4 regions of the Paeniglutamicibacter sp. ORCA_105 genome follow, and region 1 is predicted to be linked to each of the others. Evidence: riboswitches for the same ligand, from Rfam matches in the RefSeq annotation. Region 1 holds a riboswitch; each other region holds the start of a gene.
The links. Region 1 has a riboswitch for S-adenosylmethionine ahead of ACIPUB_RS04140 (methionine ABC transporter ATP-binding protein). Riboswitches for the same ligand answer to the same signal wherever they lie in the genome.

Region 1 (3,563 bases):
TCACCGTCATGATCGTGATCGAACCAATCAGTGCAGGCTTCCCTTCCACTAGCAACACGTCGCGGACGATCTGGCCGCGGGTCGCACCCATGGCCCGTGCGGCTTCAACGACGCCGCTGCCGAGCTGCGTGAGATTCTGTTCAACGAAGCGTGCAAAGTAGGGAATCGCGTTGATCGTGAGCGGGACAATCACGGCTGCCGTACCGATGGTTGTTCCAACGACGAACCGGGTGAAAGGAATGATCGCGATCAGCAAGATCAGGAACGGAAAGGACCGCATGGTGTTGACGAAACCATCGACAATGCGATGCAGCTTCGGCCGGGGCCGGAGGCCTTGGGGGGCCATTGAATAGAGCCAAATACCCAAGGGCGTTCCCACCAGGATCGCGATGGGGATGGACACGACGAGCATGGCCAAGGTCTGGCCGATTGCCGCGGCAATTTCAGGCCAAAGCTCGATAACGCGGTTGAGGTCGAAGGCCGCTGCACCGCTGCCGTTGGTGGAGGAAGCAGGTACGCTGACGGCCGCGGCAAACTTAGACAAGGGAGGCCTCCTTCGAAGGTGCGCCGAAGCTTGCGGATTCGGTGCCGCGGACCTGGCGCTTGCGGTCCAAGGTGATGTCATCGGAAATGAGGTACCGGCCGATGGCGGTCGCCGGTGTAAACGAGGGATTCCGAAGTGCGCTGATGTCGAATTGTTCGACGACTCGGCCTTCTTCCATGACGGCGACGTTGTCGGCGATTGCCTTGACGACGTTCATTTCATGCGTGACGATCACGGTGGTGATTCCCAACTGGGCGTTGATGTCCGAAACGTACTGCAACACCGACGCAGTGGTCCGCGGATCCACGGCTGATGTCGGCTCGTCGCAAAGCAATACCTTTGGCTCGGTGGCCAGCGCACGGGCAATGGCCACGCGTTGCTTCTGTCCGCCTGACAGCTGTCCCGGATATGCCTTGGCTTTGTCAGCCAAATCCACAATTGCCAAGGCTTCGTGGGCGCGGCGGCGGCGTTCTTTCTTGGCTACTCCCGCGAACTTCAGGCTAAGCTCGACATTTTCAACGGCGTTGCGGTTGTTCAGGAGGTTGAAATGTTGGAAGATCATCCCGATCTGGTGCCGAGCCCTGCGCAATTCCTCGTCGTTCAGCGACGTAAGGTCCGTACCGTCAACCACCACGCGGCCGTTCGTCGGGCGCTCCAAGAGATTGATATTGCGAAGCAACGTTGATTTGCCCGCACCGGAAAATCCAATGATTCCCTGGATCGAGCCCCGCGGGATTTCCAGCGAGACGTTGTCCACCGCAGTGAAGGGTGCCTCCGCCGGAGGGAAAACTGTTGACACGCCTTGAATGCTGATCATGTCCTACTCCTCTCGGTTCACCCGAGGAACGCCGCGACATGGCAAATCAGTCAAATACGTGCGTAAGAACGAAAGTATTCGGCGGACCGCGCAGAGGTTGGCTATCTCCATCGGTCCTGGCGGTAGCACCGGATCCCAAGGACGGGAGTGGTTGCTGCGGCGTCAACGAGCCAGGTCTCTCAGCCGCTCTGGATGGTGTGTGTTGGCGTTGGTCGATTGCCAACGCCGAACAGTTCAAGTGTGTCGCAGAATCTTCGATCGAACCAAGACAAATCGGGTTCCTATGAAACAAATCGACTCACAGAACGATTCTCGCGCTTGATTTGCTTCATGAACCGTCATAAGTCGGAAGATGAAGCGTCGATCCGCCCTACCTTGCTTCATGATTGCGTCATGTTGATAATGCGCACCACGAGCGCGCCCCGGTCTTGCCCAGCCAATTCCAGCCCATAGGTGAACGCTCGTCCGAGCACCATCAAGGTTCGCCACCCGTGGGATTTGCGAAATAATCGGTGCCCCTCTGCTGCGCCACCGGCGGCGCCGACAAAGATTACGCGACGGCAAAGACACCCACGGCCGTCACCATGCCCGATCGCTATAGACCGAAGTCCGCGGGCAACCGCGCAGCGACCAACAGGCCTATTTCCGTGGTTACCCCATGGATCGCCCGCGGTATTTACACGACGACCCGCAGCCGCCCACAACAAACCCGCAGGTACCGGGATCCGCGTGGGCGGAAGGTCACTGCGGGTTCATCGTCGTTGGCTCACTTGGCCAAATAGCCGCCATCGACCGGCAAGGAAACGCCGGTGACGTAAGTATTGGTGGCACTGGCAAAATAACCCACCGCTTCGGCAACGTCTTCCGGCAGCGCCACTCGACCCAGCGGAATCGCTTCGGAGACCGCTCGCTCCGCGGCCATGGGATCCTCGTGTCCGGCCAACCAGTCCTCAAACATCTGGGTACGTGTCATCCCCGGGGCCACGGCATTGACCCTGATGTTGTGCGGTGCAAGTTCCACCGCCGCGGCCCGTGTCAGCGCCAGCATCGCGCCCTTGCTCGCACTGTAGATCCCCATGGTGGGAACCCCGATGCTTGCCAGCCGCGAGGTCACATTGATGATCGCCCCTCCGCCGGTTTCCCGCATGACCCGCCCCGCAGCTTGGAGGCAGGAAATCGCCGCGAAGGTGTTGATTTCAAAGGTTTCCCGCACCTCCTCCTCCGGGGTGTCGAGTAAGGAATTGATGTGGTCAATGGCCGCATTGTTCACCAGAACATCAAGCCTTCCGGTGCGTTCGAGCACCGTGTCCATCAATGACTGCGCGGCACCCGAAGCGGTCAGTTCGGCCCGCACGAAGAAGCCGGACTCGCCGAGTTCTTCGGCCATCTGCTTTCCGCGTTCCTCATTTCGCCCGGTCACCACGACCTTCATGCCATCTGCCACCAGTCGTCGGGCAATCTCGATTCCGATTCCCGAGGTGGCGCCGGTGACCAGTGCGACGCGTTGGTTTTCTCCCACTGCGCTGTCCTCCTTCACTTCGCTGTTTGTCCTACTGTTTTGCGGGGCCGATCAATTCCTGGCCCGGGCGGCTGTCGCTTAGGGGCGTCCCGCCCCCACCAGCCTTTCACCAAGCTCTCGCCGCTGCTTGTCGTCGCTGCCCGGAATGACGTTGCCCCGCAGTGAACGCCCCGCGGTCTCCTTGAAAGTGAGCACCGAAATCAGCCCGATCACGCCCGCAGCCATCAGGTACCACCCCGGTACCAGCGAATTTCCGGTCGCACCGATCAGCGCCTCGTTGGCCACCGCCGCGGTGCCGCCGAAGACGGCCGTGGACAGGTTGTAGCCAATGGCGAATCCGGAGTAGCGCACCGAAGTCGGGAACAACGCGGGCAGCGTCGAGGAGATCGTCGAGAGCAGCATGACCAGCAAGAGGCCCAGGGTGCCGATGCCCACGATCTGCCCCAACAATCCGGCGGACTGCATCAATTGCACCGCCGGCACCGACAGCAGCACGAAGCCAATGCTTGCGGTCACCAGCAGCGGTTTACGTCCAATCCGGTCGCTGAGTGCCCCCAACGGCACGATCAAGGCGATCATCACCAGCTGGATGAGAACCAGCGTCATGTTGGACTCCACCGAGCCATGTCCCAAGGTCGTCGTCAGGTAACTGGGCATATAGGTCAGCACGAGGTAGAAGGCGA
Region 2 (3,563 bases), on a different contig from region 1:
CGGTCGACCAGGTCGGTGAAACCCCGGTCGAATTCATGGTTTCCGACCGCTGAGGCATCCAGTCCGGCTGCGACCAGTGCGTCGATGGTGGGGTTGTCCTGCTGCGAGAACGAGGTGAACGTGGAGGCGCCGATGTTGTCGCCGGCCGAGACAAAGAGCGTGTTGCGGTTTCTTTCCTTGTAATCCTTCACGGCACCGGCGAGCACGGCGGCCCCGGCCTCGGCGTCGTTGGCCTCGATGCGGCCGTGGAAGTCGTTGATGCCCACCAATTCGATGGTGGTTGTTGGCTTGTTGTCCTGCTTGTTGCCCTGGCCGTGTGAATTCGGGTCGGCGGGCTGGGCCGGCGCCGGGCCGGCGATGGCAGCCGAGGCCAGCAGTGTTAATGCTGCGGCAGCGGCCAATGCATTGCGCCGCAAGGGACGTTTCTCGGACACGTTGGTTCTCCCTCAAGAAGAGTGACGGGTTGAGGTGTCCACGTCCACGTGAACCGGCGGGGACACATGCGGCTGATCCTACCCACCGGTAGGGCGCAGTCCAAGGGTTGTCAACGTGGCTTGCCATGCCGCAGCGACATGTCCTCGCCGCCCCGGGCCACCTATGGCAGCATGAATCCATGACCGGTAGCGACGCGGAGAAGGCCCTTGAACTAAAACCCTTTGAGAAGCTGCACAAGGACGGCAGCCTATGGGCGCGCGGGTTCACCCTGGCGGGGGAAATCCATGGGGATTGGGAATGGTTCAGGATTGACGGCACGCTGATGCGTTCCGGGAGCCTGGATCGCGGACGCCAGGTGGGGATCTGGACCACCTACGACAAGGCCGGCATCCCCTACAAGGACACCGACTACGGCGAGTAGTTTTTGCCGAAGCGCGTAGGTCCCGGGAAACAAAAAACCGTGGGCCGGTGCCTGTCCCCTCGAACGGCACCAACCCACGGTCGGTTCATGGCGGAGCTAGCCGGCAGTGACCAGTTCCACGCTGACTGGCGTGGGGTTGCTGAAGATATCCAGCACCGGGCACCGGGCATCGACGGTTGCCTGAAGCTCCTCGTAGCGTTCGCGCGTCTCCGGGCCGTCGATCTTGACCGTCAGGCGCACCTCGCCGAAGCCCGGGCGGACGGTTTCCTCGATGCCGAAGAGACCTCGCACATCCAGGTCTGCCTCTGCATTGATTTCCAGAGAGTCGATCTTGATGCCCAGCTGGTGTGCGTAGAGGCGGTAGACCACGACTTGGCAGGAAATCAACGCGCCGAGCGCGAACTCGACCGGGCTGGCGGCCGCGTCGTCACCGGCCAGCCCCTCGGGCTCGTCGACAATGAAGCGGTGCTTGCCGACCGTGATTTCGCTGGCCACCGAACCGGTGGACACGCCGCTGGCCTTGAAGGTCAGTTCCGCGTTGGCCGGGTTGGCGGCAATGCGCTCGCCCCATGCGGTGCCGGCCGCGGTGAGCTTTTCGGCGCGAATGGAATCCAGGGTGCTGTCGATCAGGGTTTCGGACATGGGAAACGATCCTTTCGTAGCTGGCGCATGCCTTGCGCAACGCCATACTTACGCCGATCCGATTGGTCGGCGTCGAATCTTCACCTGGCGCACCCCGCTATGACGAAGGGGGTTGCGATCCAATCGGCCAGGGCCGTGAATGATTGGAACTCGTGATTCTGTTGACGAGTCTTGCCGATTCCGCGGTGGCTGCGCAAAGAGAGACCTTAACAAATCTTCACGGTGAATCGGTCGTTTCGTCGAACAAGTGCCTGTCCGGCCCAGCTAATTTCCCACTGCGGCGAATCGTTGGTCCCGTTTGAGGCTGTGCGGCGAAGAACCCGTTGTGGCCGCTTGGGACGATTCTGAAGCTTGGACGATCGGTGCGTCGCCGCACGCCAACTCGGGAAGCGGCATTGGCGAAGGACCCCGGAGCCCACAGAGCGGGGCATGCCGGCGGAGCACATGTGCCTGCCGACGCCATCGGCTCCGGCCCTGGCAAGTGAGGGACCGGAGCCGATGGTTTGTTGGTGCGGGGGATCAGCTTTCGCGTTGCGAGGCGTCGTTGGCGTTCAGCTTCGATAGCAGGTCGGCGAAGCGCTTGATTTCCTCGGGGTCCCAGGAGATGAGCCGGTTCCGGAGCAATTGGCGGGACGCTGCACTGGAAGCCAGGTATCCGACACGTGCGGTGTCGGTGATGCTGACCAGCATGGCCCGGCCATCGTTCGGATCCGGGACGCGGGTGACCAGTTCCTTGGCTTCGAGCCACTTGATCATCCGGCTCATGGTGGCCTTGTCCACCTGCAGTTCCTCGGCCAAGATGATCTGCTGCTGTGCGTGCTCGCGCGCCAGGATGGAGAGTACCTTGTAGCCCAGCGGCTGGAGTTCCGGATGGATGGCGGCGGCGCGCTTGCGAATGGCCTGGCGCGCCTTGACGACCATGATCGAGAATTCTTTTTCCACGTCCTCGATCAGTGGATCAAAGGTTCCGGAGTCGGCTGCCGGTCCCGGGTCGGGCCGGGAATCGGGGAACGGTGAAGTCATGGGATTCATTTTAGTGGCGATCCGTCGTTTCGACATCTTCGCGACGGTACGTTCGACCTTCGTACGCTGGCACCGCATCCATGGCCAGTGGCGGCAGAAACGCAGGTGTGGAAAACCACTGTTCGCCGCTGCCGCATTCCTGACTAAGGGAGGGCCGTCCCCGTCAGGAGAAGCGCTCCGCACGACCACTAAAAGAACTCGGTCCGAGGGGGTTCCCGGAACCCATCGTGACGGGCAGAATTGCTAGTTGTTGAACCCCGCCAAACGATGGAGAACACCATGGGCACGATCCTCAACCCGTACATCAGCTTCCGTGACACCGCGCGTCCCGCGCTGGAGTTCTACCAGTCGGTATTTGGCGGTGAATTGGATCTGCGTCCTTTCGCGGACTTCGATTTCGCGAAGACCGGCGATCCCGAAGACGACAACAAGGTCATGCATGGACACCTGCGGGCACCCAATGGAATGAACCTGATGGCCGCGGATACGCCCGCCTCCATGGAGTGGAAGGGCGGAACCGCCATATCCGTCACACTTAGCGGTGACGACAAGGAAGAAATGACCGGCTACTGGGAAAAGCTCAGCGACGGGGCCAAGATCGGCGAACAGCTTGCCGAGGCGCCATGGGGCGACTGGTTCGGCATGCTCACCGACAAATTCGGCGTCGATTGGATGGTCAACATCGCGGGACCGGACACCGCAGGGCAGTAACCGCAGGACCGGCCCGTGAGCGAAGACCGAAGGCGTCAAACGGCATGAAGGTGCGTGGGGATCGACCCGCTCCGGGCGGGCTCCACGCACCTTTGCACCGTTCTCCTTCTTGACCTCTTGCACCGCGGCAGAGAAGACTCGAGCGTAGTCAACACTGCATTTCCGCATATAAAGAGGATGGCCCCATGGAACACGATCTCGATCTCATTGTCATTGGTTGGGGCAAGGGCGGAAAGACGCTCGCCGGCACCGTGGCCCGTGCGGGGCACCGCGTGGCAATCATCGAGGCCTCGGCGGACATGTATGGGGGAACTTGCATCAATATCGGCTG
Region 3 (3,563 bases), on a different contig from region 1:
CAACGGTGCAGGCCTGGTCATGTCGACCCTCGACGTCGTTGCCTACGCAGGCGAAAACCACGGCAACGTGAAGCCCGCCAACTTCCTGGACATCGGCGGTGGAGCCTCCGCAGAGGTCATGGCCGCAGGCCTGGACGTCATCCTGAACGACAAGCAGGTCAAGTCGGTCTTCGTGAACGTCTTCGGTGGCATCACCGCGTGTGACGCCGTTGCCAAGGGCATCGTCGGCGCACTCGCCGAGCTCGGTTCCTCCGCCAACAAGCCGCTGGTCGTGCGCCTCGACGGCAACAACGTCGAAGAGGGCCGCCGCATCCTGGCCGAGGCCAACCACCCGTTGGTCACCCTGGCAGCAACCATGGACGAGGGCGCCGACAAGGCCGCCGAGCTCGCCAACGCAGCGAAGTAAGTAGGGATACGCGAACATGAGCATTTACCTTAACAAGGACTCCAAGGTCATCGTTCAGGGCATCACCGGTGGCGAGGGTACCAAGCACACCGCTCTGATGCTGAAGGCCGGCACCAACGTCGTCGGCGGCGTCAACGCCCGCAAGGCCGGCACCACGGTGCTGCACGGCGACAAGGAAATCAAGGTCTTCGGCGCAGTGGCGGAAGCCATGGCCGAAACCGGCGCAGACGTTTCCATCGTCTTCGTGCCGCCGGCATTCACCAAGGATGCTGTCGTTGAGGCCATCGAGGCAGGCATCGGCCTGGTCGTTGTCATCACCGAGGGCGTTCCGGTTCAGGATTCGGCCGAGTTCTGGGCACTTGCCCAGTCCAAGGTCGACGCCGACGGCAACCAGGTCACCCGCATCATCGGCCCGAACTGCCCCGGCATCATCACCCCGGGCGAGGCACTGGTCGGCATTACGCCGAACAACATCACCCAGAAGGGCCCGATCGGCTTGGTCTCCAAGTCCGGCACCCTGACCTACCAGATGATGTACGAGCTGCGCGACCTGGGCTTCTCCACCGCCATCGGCATCGGCGGCGACCCGGTCATCGGCACCACCCACATCGACGCCCTGGCTGCGTTCGAGGCGGATCCGGAGACCAAGGCCATCGTCATGATCGGCGAAATCGGCGGCGACGCCGAAGAGCGTGCAGCCGATTTCATCAAGGCCAACGTCACCAAGCCGGTCGTCGGCTACGTGGCAGGCTTCACCGCTCCCGAAGGCAAGACCATGGGCCATGCTGGAGCCATCGTCTCCGGCTCGGCCGGTACGGCACAGGCCAAGAAGGAAGCACTTGAGGCTGCCGGCGTGAAGGTCGGCAAGACCCCGTCGGAAACCGCAACGCTGCTGCGCGAAGTTTTCGCCGCCCTCTAAGCCATAGAGCGCACCTTTTCGGTGGCGGTCACCAGGTTGCCTTGGCAGCCCGGTGACCGCCACCGGTGTTTAAGCCGGCTGGAGCCGACTGGAACTAGGCGCGCAGGCGGAAGAACGAGCTGCCGACCAGTTCGTGGGCCCCGGGCAGCAGGAGAACCAGCAGCTCGGGGTTGAACTGGACCTCGGCTGGGCCGCGGCCGACCAATGCGGCCGAGAGCTTGTGCGGGGCCAGTGCCTCGAGCACCCACTCGTCAGGACCCGCGCCAATGTGCAGCAGGTCGGTGTCCGCGTCGAGGTGGAGCCAGGCGGTGATCCAGTCGCCGGTGAAGCGCGGAAGCGGGTTATCGGTGGGGGCGGAAGTCAGGGTGGGGCTGTACATGATGTGCACACGTCCTTGGGGTTCGTTGTCCTTGCCCCTCCGCGCGGGATGCGCGACAGGGCCGCTTCGTCATCCGAACCACCCACCGTGCAACTATGGGGTTGGCGTCTGGTCAGTCGGAGCTTTGCGCAAGGGCAACCAGAACTCGTGAAGCTGTACCAACCCTACGGCGAAGCGGGGACACTTTGCCAGCGCGGGCATGCGGGGAGCAACAAACGGTCATCTGTGACGGGGAGTGACCTTGACTTCCCGAGAGGGGTTCACTTCGCCGTCGGCATCGGCTCCTGCTGGGTGATGCAGTGGATGCCGCCGCCGCGGGCGAAGAGCTCGCGGGCGTCCACGCCCACCACCGTGCGCCCCGGGTAGGCGTCGGCAAGGACAGCCAGGGCCTTTTCGTCGTTGGGGTCGTTGAAGGTGCAGGCCACCACGCCGTCGTTGATGACCAGGTGGTTGATGTAGCTGTAGTCCACGAACCCCTCGTCGTCGCGCAGCGTCGCGGGGGCAGGGACCTCGATGACGGTGAATTCGCGGCCCCGCGCATCGGTGGCGCCATGGAAGGATGCGGCGATTTCCCGGCTGACAGCATAGTCCGGGTGCCCGGGATCCTCCTGCATGTGCACTAGCACGGTGCCGGGGGAGGAGAGCGTCGCGGCGATGTCCACGTGCCCGCGTGTGCCGAACTCCTCGCTGTCGCGGGTCAGTCCGCGCGGGAGCCAGTGCACCTTGGCCGCGCCCAGGGTGCGCGCGAACTCCTCCTCGACCTTGGCCTTGGTGATGCCGGGGTTGCGCCCGGGATCCAGCTGCACGGTCTCGGTGGCCAGCACTGTGCCCTGACCGTCGACGTGGATGCCGCCGCCCTCGTTGACCAGGCTCGAGGCGACGCGGGGAACGCCGGCCCACTCGGCCACCCGCTTGCCGATCAACGCGTCCTTGTCCCAGGCCGCCCAGTCCTGGGCGCCCCAGCCGTTGAACACCCAGTCCACCGCGGCGAGCCCGCCGTGCTCGTCGGTGACGAAGGTCGGCCCGATGTCGCGCATCCAGGCGTCGTTGAGCTCGGCCGTGCGGATCTCGATGCGCTCATCGAGGTAGCGTGCGGCAATTTCCACGTCGGCAGGGTCCATCACCATGACGACCGGGGCGAATCGGGCCACCGCGTGGGCCACGTTGGCCCAGGTCGAGCGGGCCGCGTGGGCCTCGGCCTCGGTGTCGCCCAGCGTGTATCCCTCGTGGGGGAAGGCCATCCAGACGCGCTTCTGGGCCGAGGTCTCGGCGGGCATTGACCAGCTCATGATGCGTGCTCCTGCGGGGGTCGGTGGCGCGCGAGGCACCAGGGCCCGGCAGGGGGCGCATGGGATCGGCGTCACAATAAATGAATGTCGTTCGTTTATTATGGCGTCTGCGCGAATCCTGCGCAAGGGGTGCCCCGTGAAGCGCACCGGGCCCGCCGGCGGCCTTGTTGTAGAAGTTGATCAGCGTGTTCAGTGCTACGGCGGCGACGATCTCGCCGACTTCCTCGTCGGTGGCGCGCGGAGCTCCCGGGCATAGGCTGGAACCATTGCCGGCCCACCACTTTGCGGAGGAACACATGCGCGCCACCCTGATCCACGGACCGCGGGACATCCGCGTCGAGGACTGCCCCGAGCCCACCCTGCTCGCCGACACCGATGCCATCGTGCGCGTCACCGCCGCCTGCGTGTGCGGCTCGGACCTGTGGCCTTACCGCGGGGTTAGCCAAACGCCCAGGCCCCGGCGCATCGGCCACGAATTCATCGGCCGTATTGCCGCGGTCGGCCAAGGGGTTTCAATGCTGGCCGTGGGCGACTTCGTGGTGGCCCCCTGGGCCAACAGCTGCGGTGCCT
Region 4 (3,563 bases), on a different contig from region 1:
AACACGACGTGGCCGGCGTGAAGGTCCTTGGCACCTGGCTTGCCGGCAAACCCACCCACCTGACGACACCCGAACCGGCATTGGACGGAATACGATGAATACCAAGATCTCGGCTCATGTTCCGGCATCCGGCAGCATACACGGCGCCCGTCCCACCGAGCTCAAGCGGGTCCTGGGCATACCTTTCCTGGTGCTCTTCGGACTGACGTACATGGCGCCGGTCACGGTGTTCACCACCTACGGCGTGGTGACCGGGGTGACCAACGGACATCTGCCGGCCGCTTATATCGTGGGGCTGGTGACCATGCTGTTCACGTCCTTCAGCTACGCCCAGATGTCCCGGGCGGTGCCGCAGGCCGGATCCGCCTACGCCTACACCCAGCAGGCCTTCGGCGGAACTGTCGGTTTTGCCACGGGCTGGACGCTGATGCTCGACTACTTGTTCATCCCGATGATCAATTTTCTGCTCATCGGCATCTATCTCAACACGCAGTTCCCTGCGGTCCCCGCCTGGGCGTTCTCGCTGGTGTCCCTCGTGCTGGTGCTGGGCCTGAACATCATCGGCATCAAGTTCATCGGCCGGCTCAGCGCCACGGTGGTCGCCTCCTCGGTGCTCATGATCGGCATCTTCGTGGCGCTGGTGCTCAACCAGGTCCTCAACGCCGATGCCCCAAGCCTGTTGGCACCGTTCTCCTTTGGCGCCGACGGCCTGGGCCCGATCTTCTCCGGCGCTGCCATCCTCTCGCTCTCGTTCCTGGGATTCGATGCTATTTCGACCTTGTCGGAGGATGCGAGGAATCCCGGCAAGACGATTCCCGCCGCGATCGTGCTCACCACCTTGGCCGGCGGCCTGATCTTCATCGTCGTTGGCTGGGCCGGGGCATTGATCCACCCGGACCACACCACCTTCACCGATCCGGATGCCGCGGGCGTCGAGCTCATGGCAGGGGTCGGCGGTTCGGTGCTCACCGCGATCTTTGTGGCGGTCTACGTTGTGGGGTCATTTGGTTCGGCCATGGCCTCGCAGGCCAGCGTGACCCGAATCCTGTACTCCATGGGCCGTGACGGATTGCTGCCGCGCCGCATGGGCATGCTCAATCGCCGTTTTTCCACCCCCGTCTATGCCACCCTCGTGGTCTCCGCGGTGTCGCTGACCTACCTCTTCGTCAGCTTGGAGACTGCGGCCTCGGTGGTCAGCTTCGGGGCCCTGGTTGCGTTCTCCATGGTGAACCTTTCGGTCATCAAGACCTTCTTCATGGATGCTAAGGCGCGCGGTGCCCGTTCGGTGTTGCTCTACCTGCTCATGCCCCTGGTGGGATTCGCGCTGACCATTTGGTTGTGGACCTCACTCTCCGGCGTCAGTCTTGTGGTGGGACTGATGTGGTTCGCCGCGGGAATCGGCTTTTTGGCCATCCGCACCAAGGGCTTTCGCACGTCCCCGCCGAAGCTTTCCTTCGAGGACTGACGCCGATCCTGAATTGCCGCCCCCACGACGTTTCGGCGCCGTGCGGGCGGCATCGCCGTTTGCCGAACGGGACCCTCTAGTCCAGACGCCGGTCCTGCCAACTGCGCATGGTCCACCGCGATTTGGCGGCAGCATCCAGCGTCACCACCCCGGTGTTGGCCAGGGGCGTAGGGCTCAGCAGGCCGGGGTCGAAGTTGGTGCTTCGGGAGGCAAGCCATGTCACCAGCATTGCGGCATGGCTGACCACCACCAGCTTTCCGGTCCCAGCGGCGCGCGCCTGTTCGATGACTGAGTTGAATCGATCCAGTGCCGTGTGCGCATCCTCGCCGCCTGCAACCTTGGCGGCAAGGTCGCCTGAAAGCCACCGGAAAAACACGTCACGGTAGGCAAGCTGGGCCTCGGGATCGTTGCGCATCTCCAGGTCACCGGCGGAGATTTCGCTCAGCCCCACGTGCTCGGCAAGGATAAGTCCGCGGGAATCGGCCAAGGGCGTTGCGGTCATCTTGGCGCGCAGCAACGGCGAGGAGAAGACCGCGTCCACATCTTCGGCACCGAGCCTCCGAACTAGTTCCCGTGCCTGGGCCAGGCCGGTCTCATCCAGCGGCGCGCCGGGGGCCGCGGTGTCCAGGGCCTGGGCCACGTTGGAGGCTGTCTGCCCGTGGCGGATCAAGATGAGTCTCATTCACTCACTCTAAAACGTCGCCGGTGGTTTGGTACGATGAAACCAGCTTCACGAGACACGCGCCAGCTTTGGGCTCCGACCCGGCGCGACACCAACCCCATGCTTCAAGGGTGGTTCGGATGACGAAGCGGTCCTGGCAGCAGCCGCTGCCTTGGGGACAAGAGCACACGAAAGGCGCCGCCACCTTGCGCAATGAGTCACGTTCCATCGACACCTGTACCTCGTTCCACTCCGGACACCGCACCAATCCCCGGGCCATCAGGAGCCTCATGGCCCGCCCCACGCTTTGGGCGCCCGCTGACATCGAGGTCGCGATGTCCCTGACCCAGGGCCTGACACTGCATGTCTTTGCCGGAGGCACCCACCACCAGGTGTTCGCCCACGACCTACCGGTCATTGTGCAACTGCTGCGCATTGCGCCGCAGCCGGCTCCGGGGATTTCACTCGGGCGGGTGAATTTCCACAACAACGCGATTGCCCTTCCCGCCGATCCGCGCCACAGTGCCGGGCTGCGCTACTTTTCCTTCAGCACCGAACCGCTCTCTGCATGTACCTTCGACCGCGATGAGGAATTGGCCCGCGACTTCGAGTCCCTGACGGGTGACCTGCAACTTTCCTAGGATTCCGGGCGGCGAAAACCGCCTTGGACACAAGGTTGGCGGTCGCAGTCCACCGGTGTTTGGCGGGCCACGCATTTGTCGGTGGTTTAGAACGAGCTATTGCTTCAGCTCTTCGACAATGCTGTTTCCTGTTTCCGGTCGGGATTCCCATGCCTACGATTCATGGAAACGTACCCGACCGTCCTCAAGGACCTCGATGACCGATTCGCAAACTCCGGTTGAGGTTTCCTTGTTAGCGCCAAGGTGTACGTAGCGAAAGTTTAATTTATCCGCATTGCGAGTGCCGACGAGATAGCCTCGGACGACCGCCCCACCGGAGTACTCTGCCCAAACCACTTCGTGATCTTGGTGGTAGGTAAATGTGGTGGATTGCCCTACTTCTCCTGTTGCAGAATTCTCAACGCCGCAGAATACTCGGCCGTCCAAGGACACGGTGTCGGCCTGAGGTGCAGTTTCAGTGCTCATGCTCCGAACAATAGCAACGCATTGCACGGGAGAGTCCAAGGCTTGTCTCAATGTGACGGTTCGACGTGTCCCTAGGTGGGGCTGGGCATTAGGCCTTGCACGGCAACGATTGTCCATTGCGTCCGGAAAGAGAAAGCATTAGCGGAAAATCGGGTCGGCCGCGTAGTGCGCCAGCGCTTCCTTGTTCCCCGGGCTAAGTCGAAGCAATCGCTGCTCGTCAACGGCGAAGAATGCCAGGGTGGTTGCAGCACGAACGCACACCCCGCCGTCCACCGGATCGTGGAACTCGTAGCTGATGTCGAAACTCGCGGCCTTGATGGTGCTGATCCAC

Region 2: it holds a riboswitch for S-adenosylmethionine, as region 1 does, so the genes downstream of both, ACIPUB_RS16085 (OsmC family protein) here and ACIPUB_RS04140 (methionine ABC transporter ATP-binding protein) in region 1, are expected to answer to the same signal.
Region 3: it holds a riboswitch for S-adenosylmethionine, as region 1 does, so the genes downstream of both, ACIPUB_RS10675 (hypothetical protein) here and ACIPUB_RS04140 (methionine ABC transporter ATP-binding protein) in region 1, are expected to answer to the same signal.
Region 4: it holds a riboswitch for S-adenosylmethionine, as region 1 does, so the genes downstream of both, ACIPUB_RS04875 (hypothetical protein) here and ACIPUB_RS04140 (methionine ABC transporter ATP-binding protein) in region 1, are expected to answer to the same signal.

What each region holds. Positions count from the first base shown of each region.
Region 1 is NZ_JBIXLM010000005.1:136,419-139,981, forward strand. It holds gene ACIPUB_RS04135 (methionine ABC transporter permease) at 1-544, opposite strand, end outside; gene ACIPUB_RS04140 (methionine ABC transporter ATP-binding protein) at 537-1,343, opposite strand; SAM riboswitch class I at 1,466-1,560, opposite strand; gene ACIPUB_RS04145 (SDR family NAD(P)-dependent oxidoreductase) at 2,128-2,880, opposite strand; gene ACIPUB_RS04150 (MFS transporter) at 2,959-3,563, opposite strand, start outside.
Region 2 is NZ_JBIXLM010000037.1:38,013-41,575, forward strand. It holds gene ACIPUB_RS16075 (bifunctional metallophosphatase/5'-nucleotidase) at 1-434, opposite strand, end outside; gene ACIPUB_RS16080 (hypothetical protein) at 614-856, shown strand; gene ACIPUB_RS16085 (OsmC family protein) at 953-1,498, opposite strand; SAM riboswitch class IV at 1,538-1,656, opposite strand; gene ACIPUB_RS16090 (MarR family winged helix-turn-helix transcriptional regulator) at 2,018-2,521, opposite strand; gene ACIPUB_RS16095 (VOC family protein) at 2,801-3,232, shown strand; gene ACIPUB_RS16100 (FAD-dependent oxidoreductase) at 3,418-3,563, shown strand, end outside.
Region 3 is NZ_JBIXLM010000018.1:35,193-38,755, reverse strand. It holds gene sucC (ADP-forming succinate--CoA ligase subunit beta) at 1-406, shown strand, start outside; gene sucD (succinate--CoA ligase subunit alpha) at 423-1,325, shown strand; gene ACIPUB_RS10675 (hypothetical protein) at 1,420-1,704, opposite strand; SAM riboswitch class IV at 1,727-1,857, opposite strand; gene ACIPUB_RS10670 (agmatine/peptidylarginine deiminase) at 1,965-2,993, opposite strand; gene ACIPUB_RS10665 (zinc-dependent alcohol dehydrogenase family protein) at 3,290-3,563, shown strand, end outside.
Region 4 is NZ_JBIXLM010000006.1:135,235-138,797, forward strand. It holds gene ACIPUB_RS04860 (amidohydrolase) at 1-98, shown strand, start outside; gene ACIPUB_RS04865 (APC family permease) at 95-1,465, shown strand; gene ACIPUB_RS04870 (histidine phosphatase family protein) at 1,542-2,147, opposite strand; SAM riboswitch class IV at 2,194-2,317, shown strand; gene ACIPUB_RS04875 (hypothetical protein) at 2,333-2,767, shown strand; gene ACIPUB_RS04880 (hypothetical protein) at 2,921-3,232, opposite strand; gene ACIPUB_RS04885 (acyl-CoA thioesterase) at 3,371-3,563, opposite strand, start outside.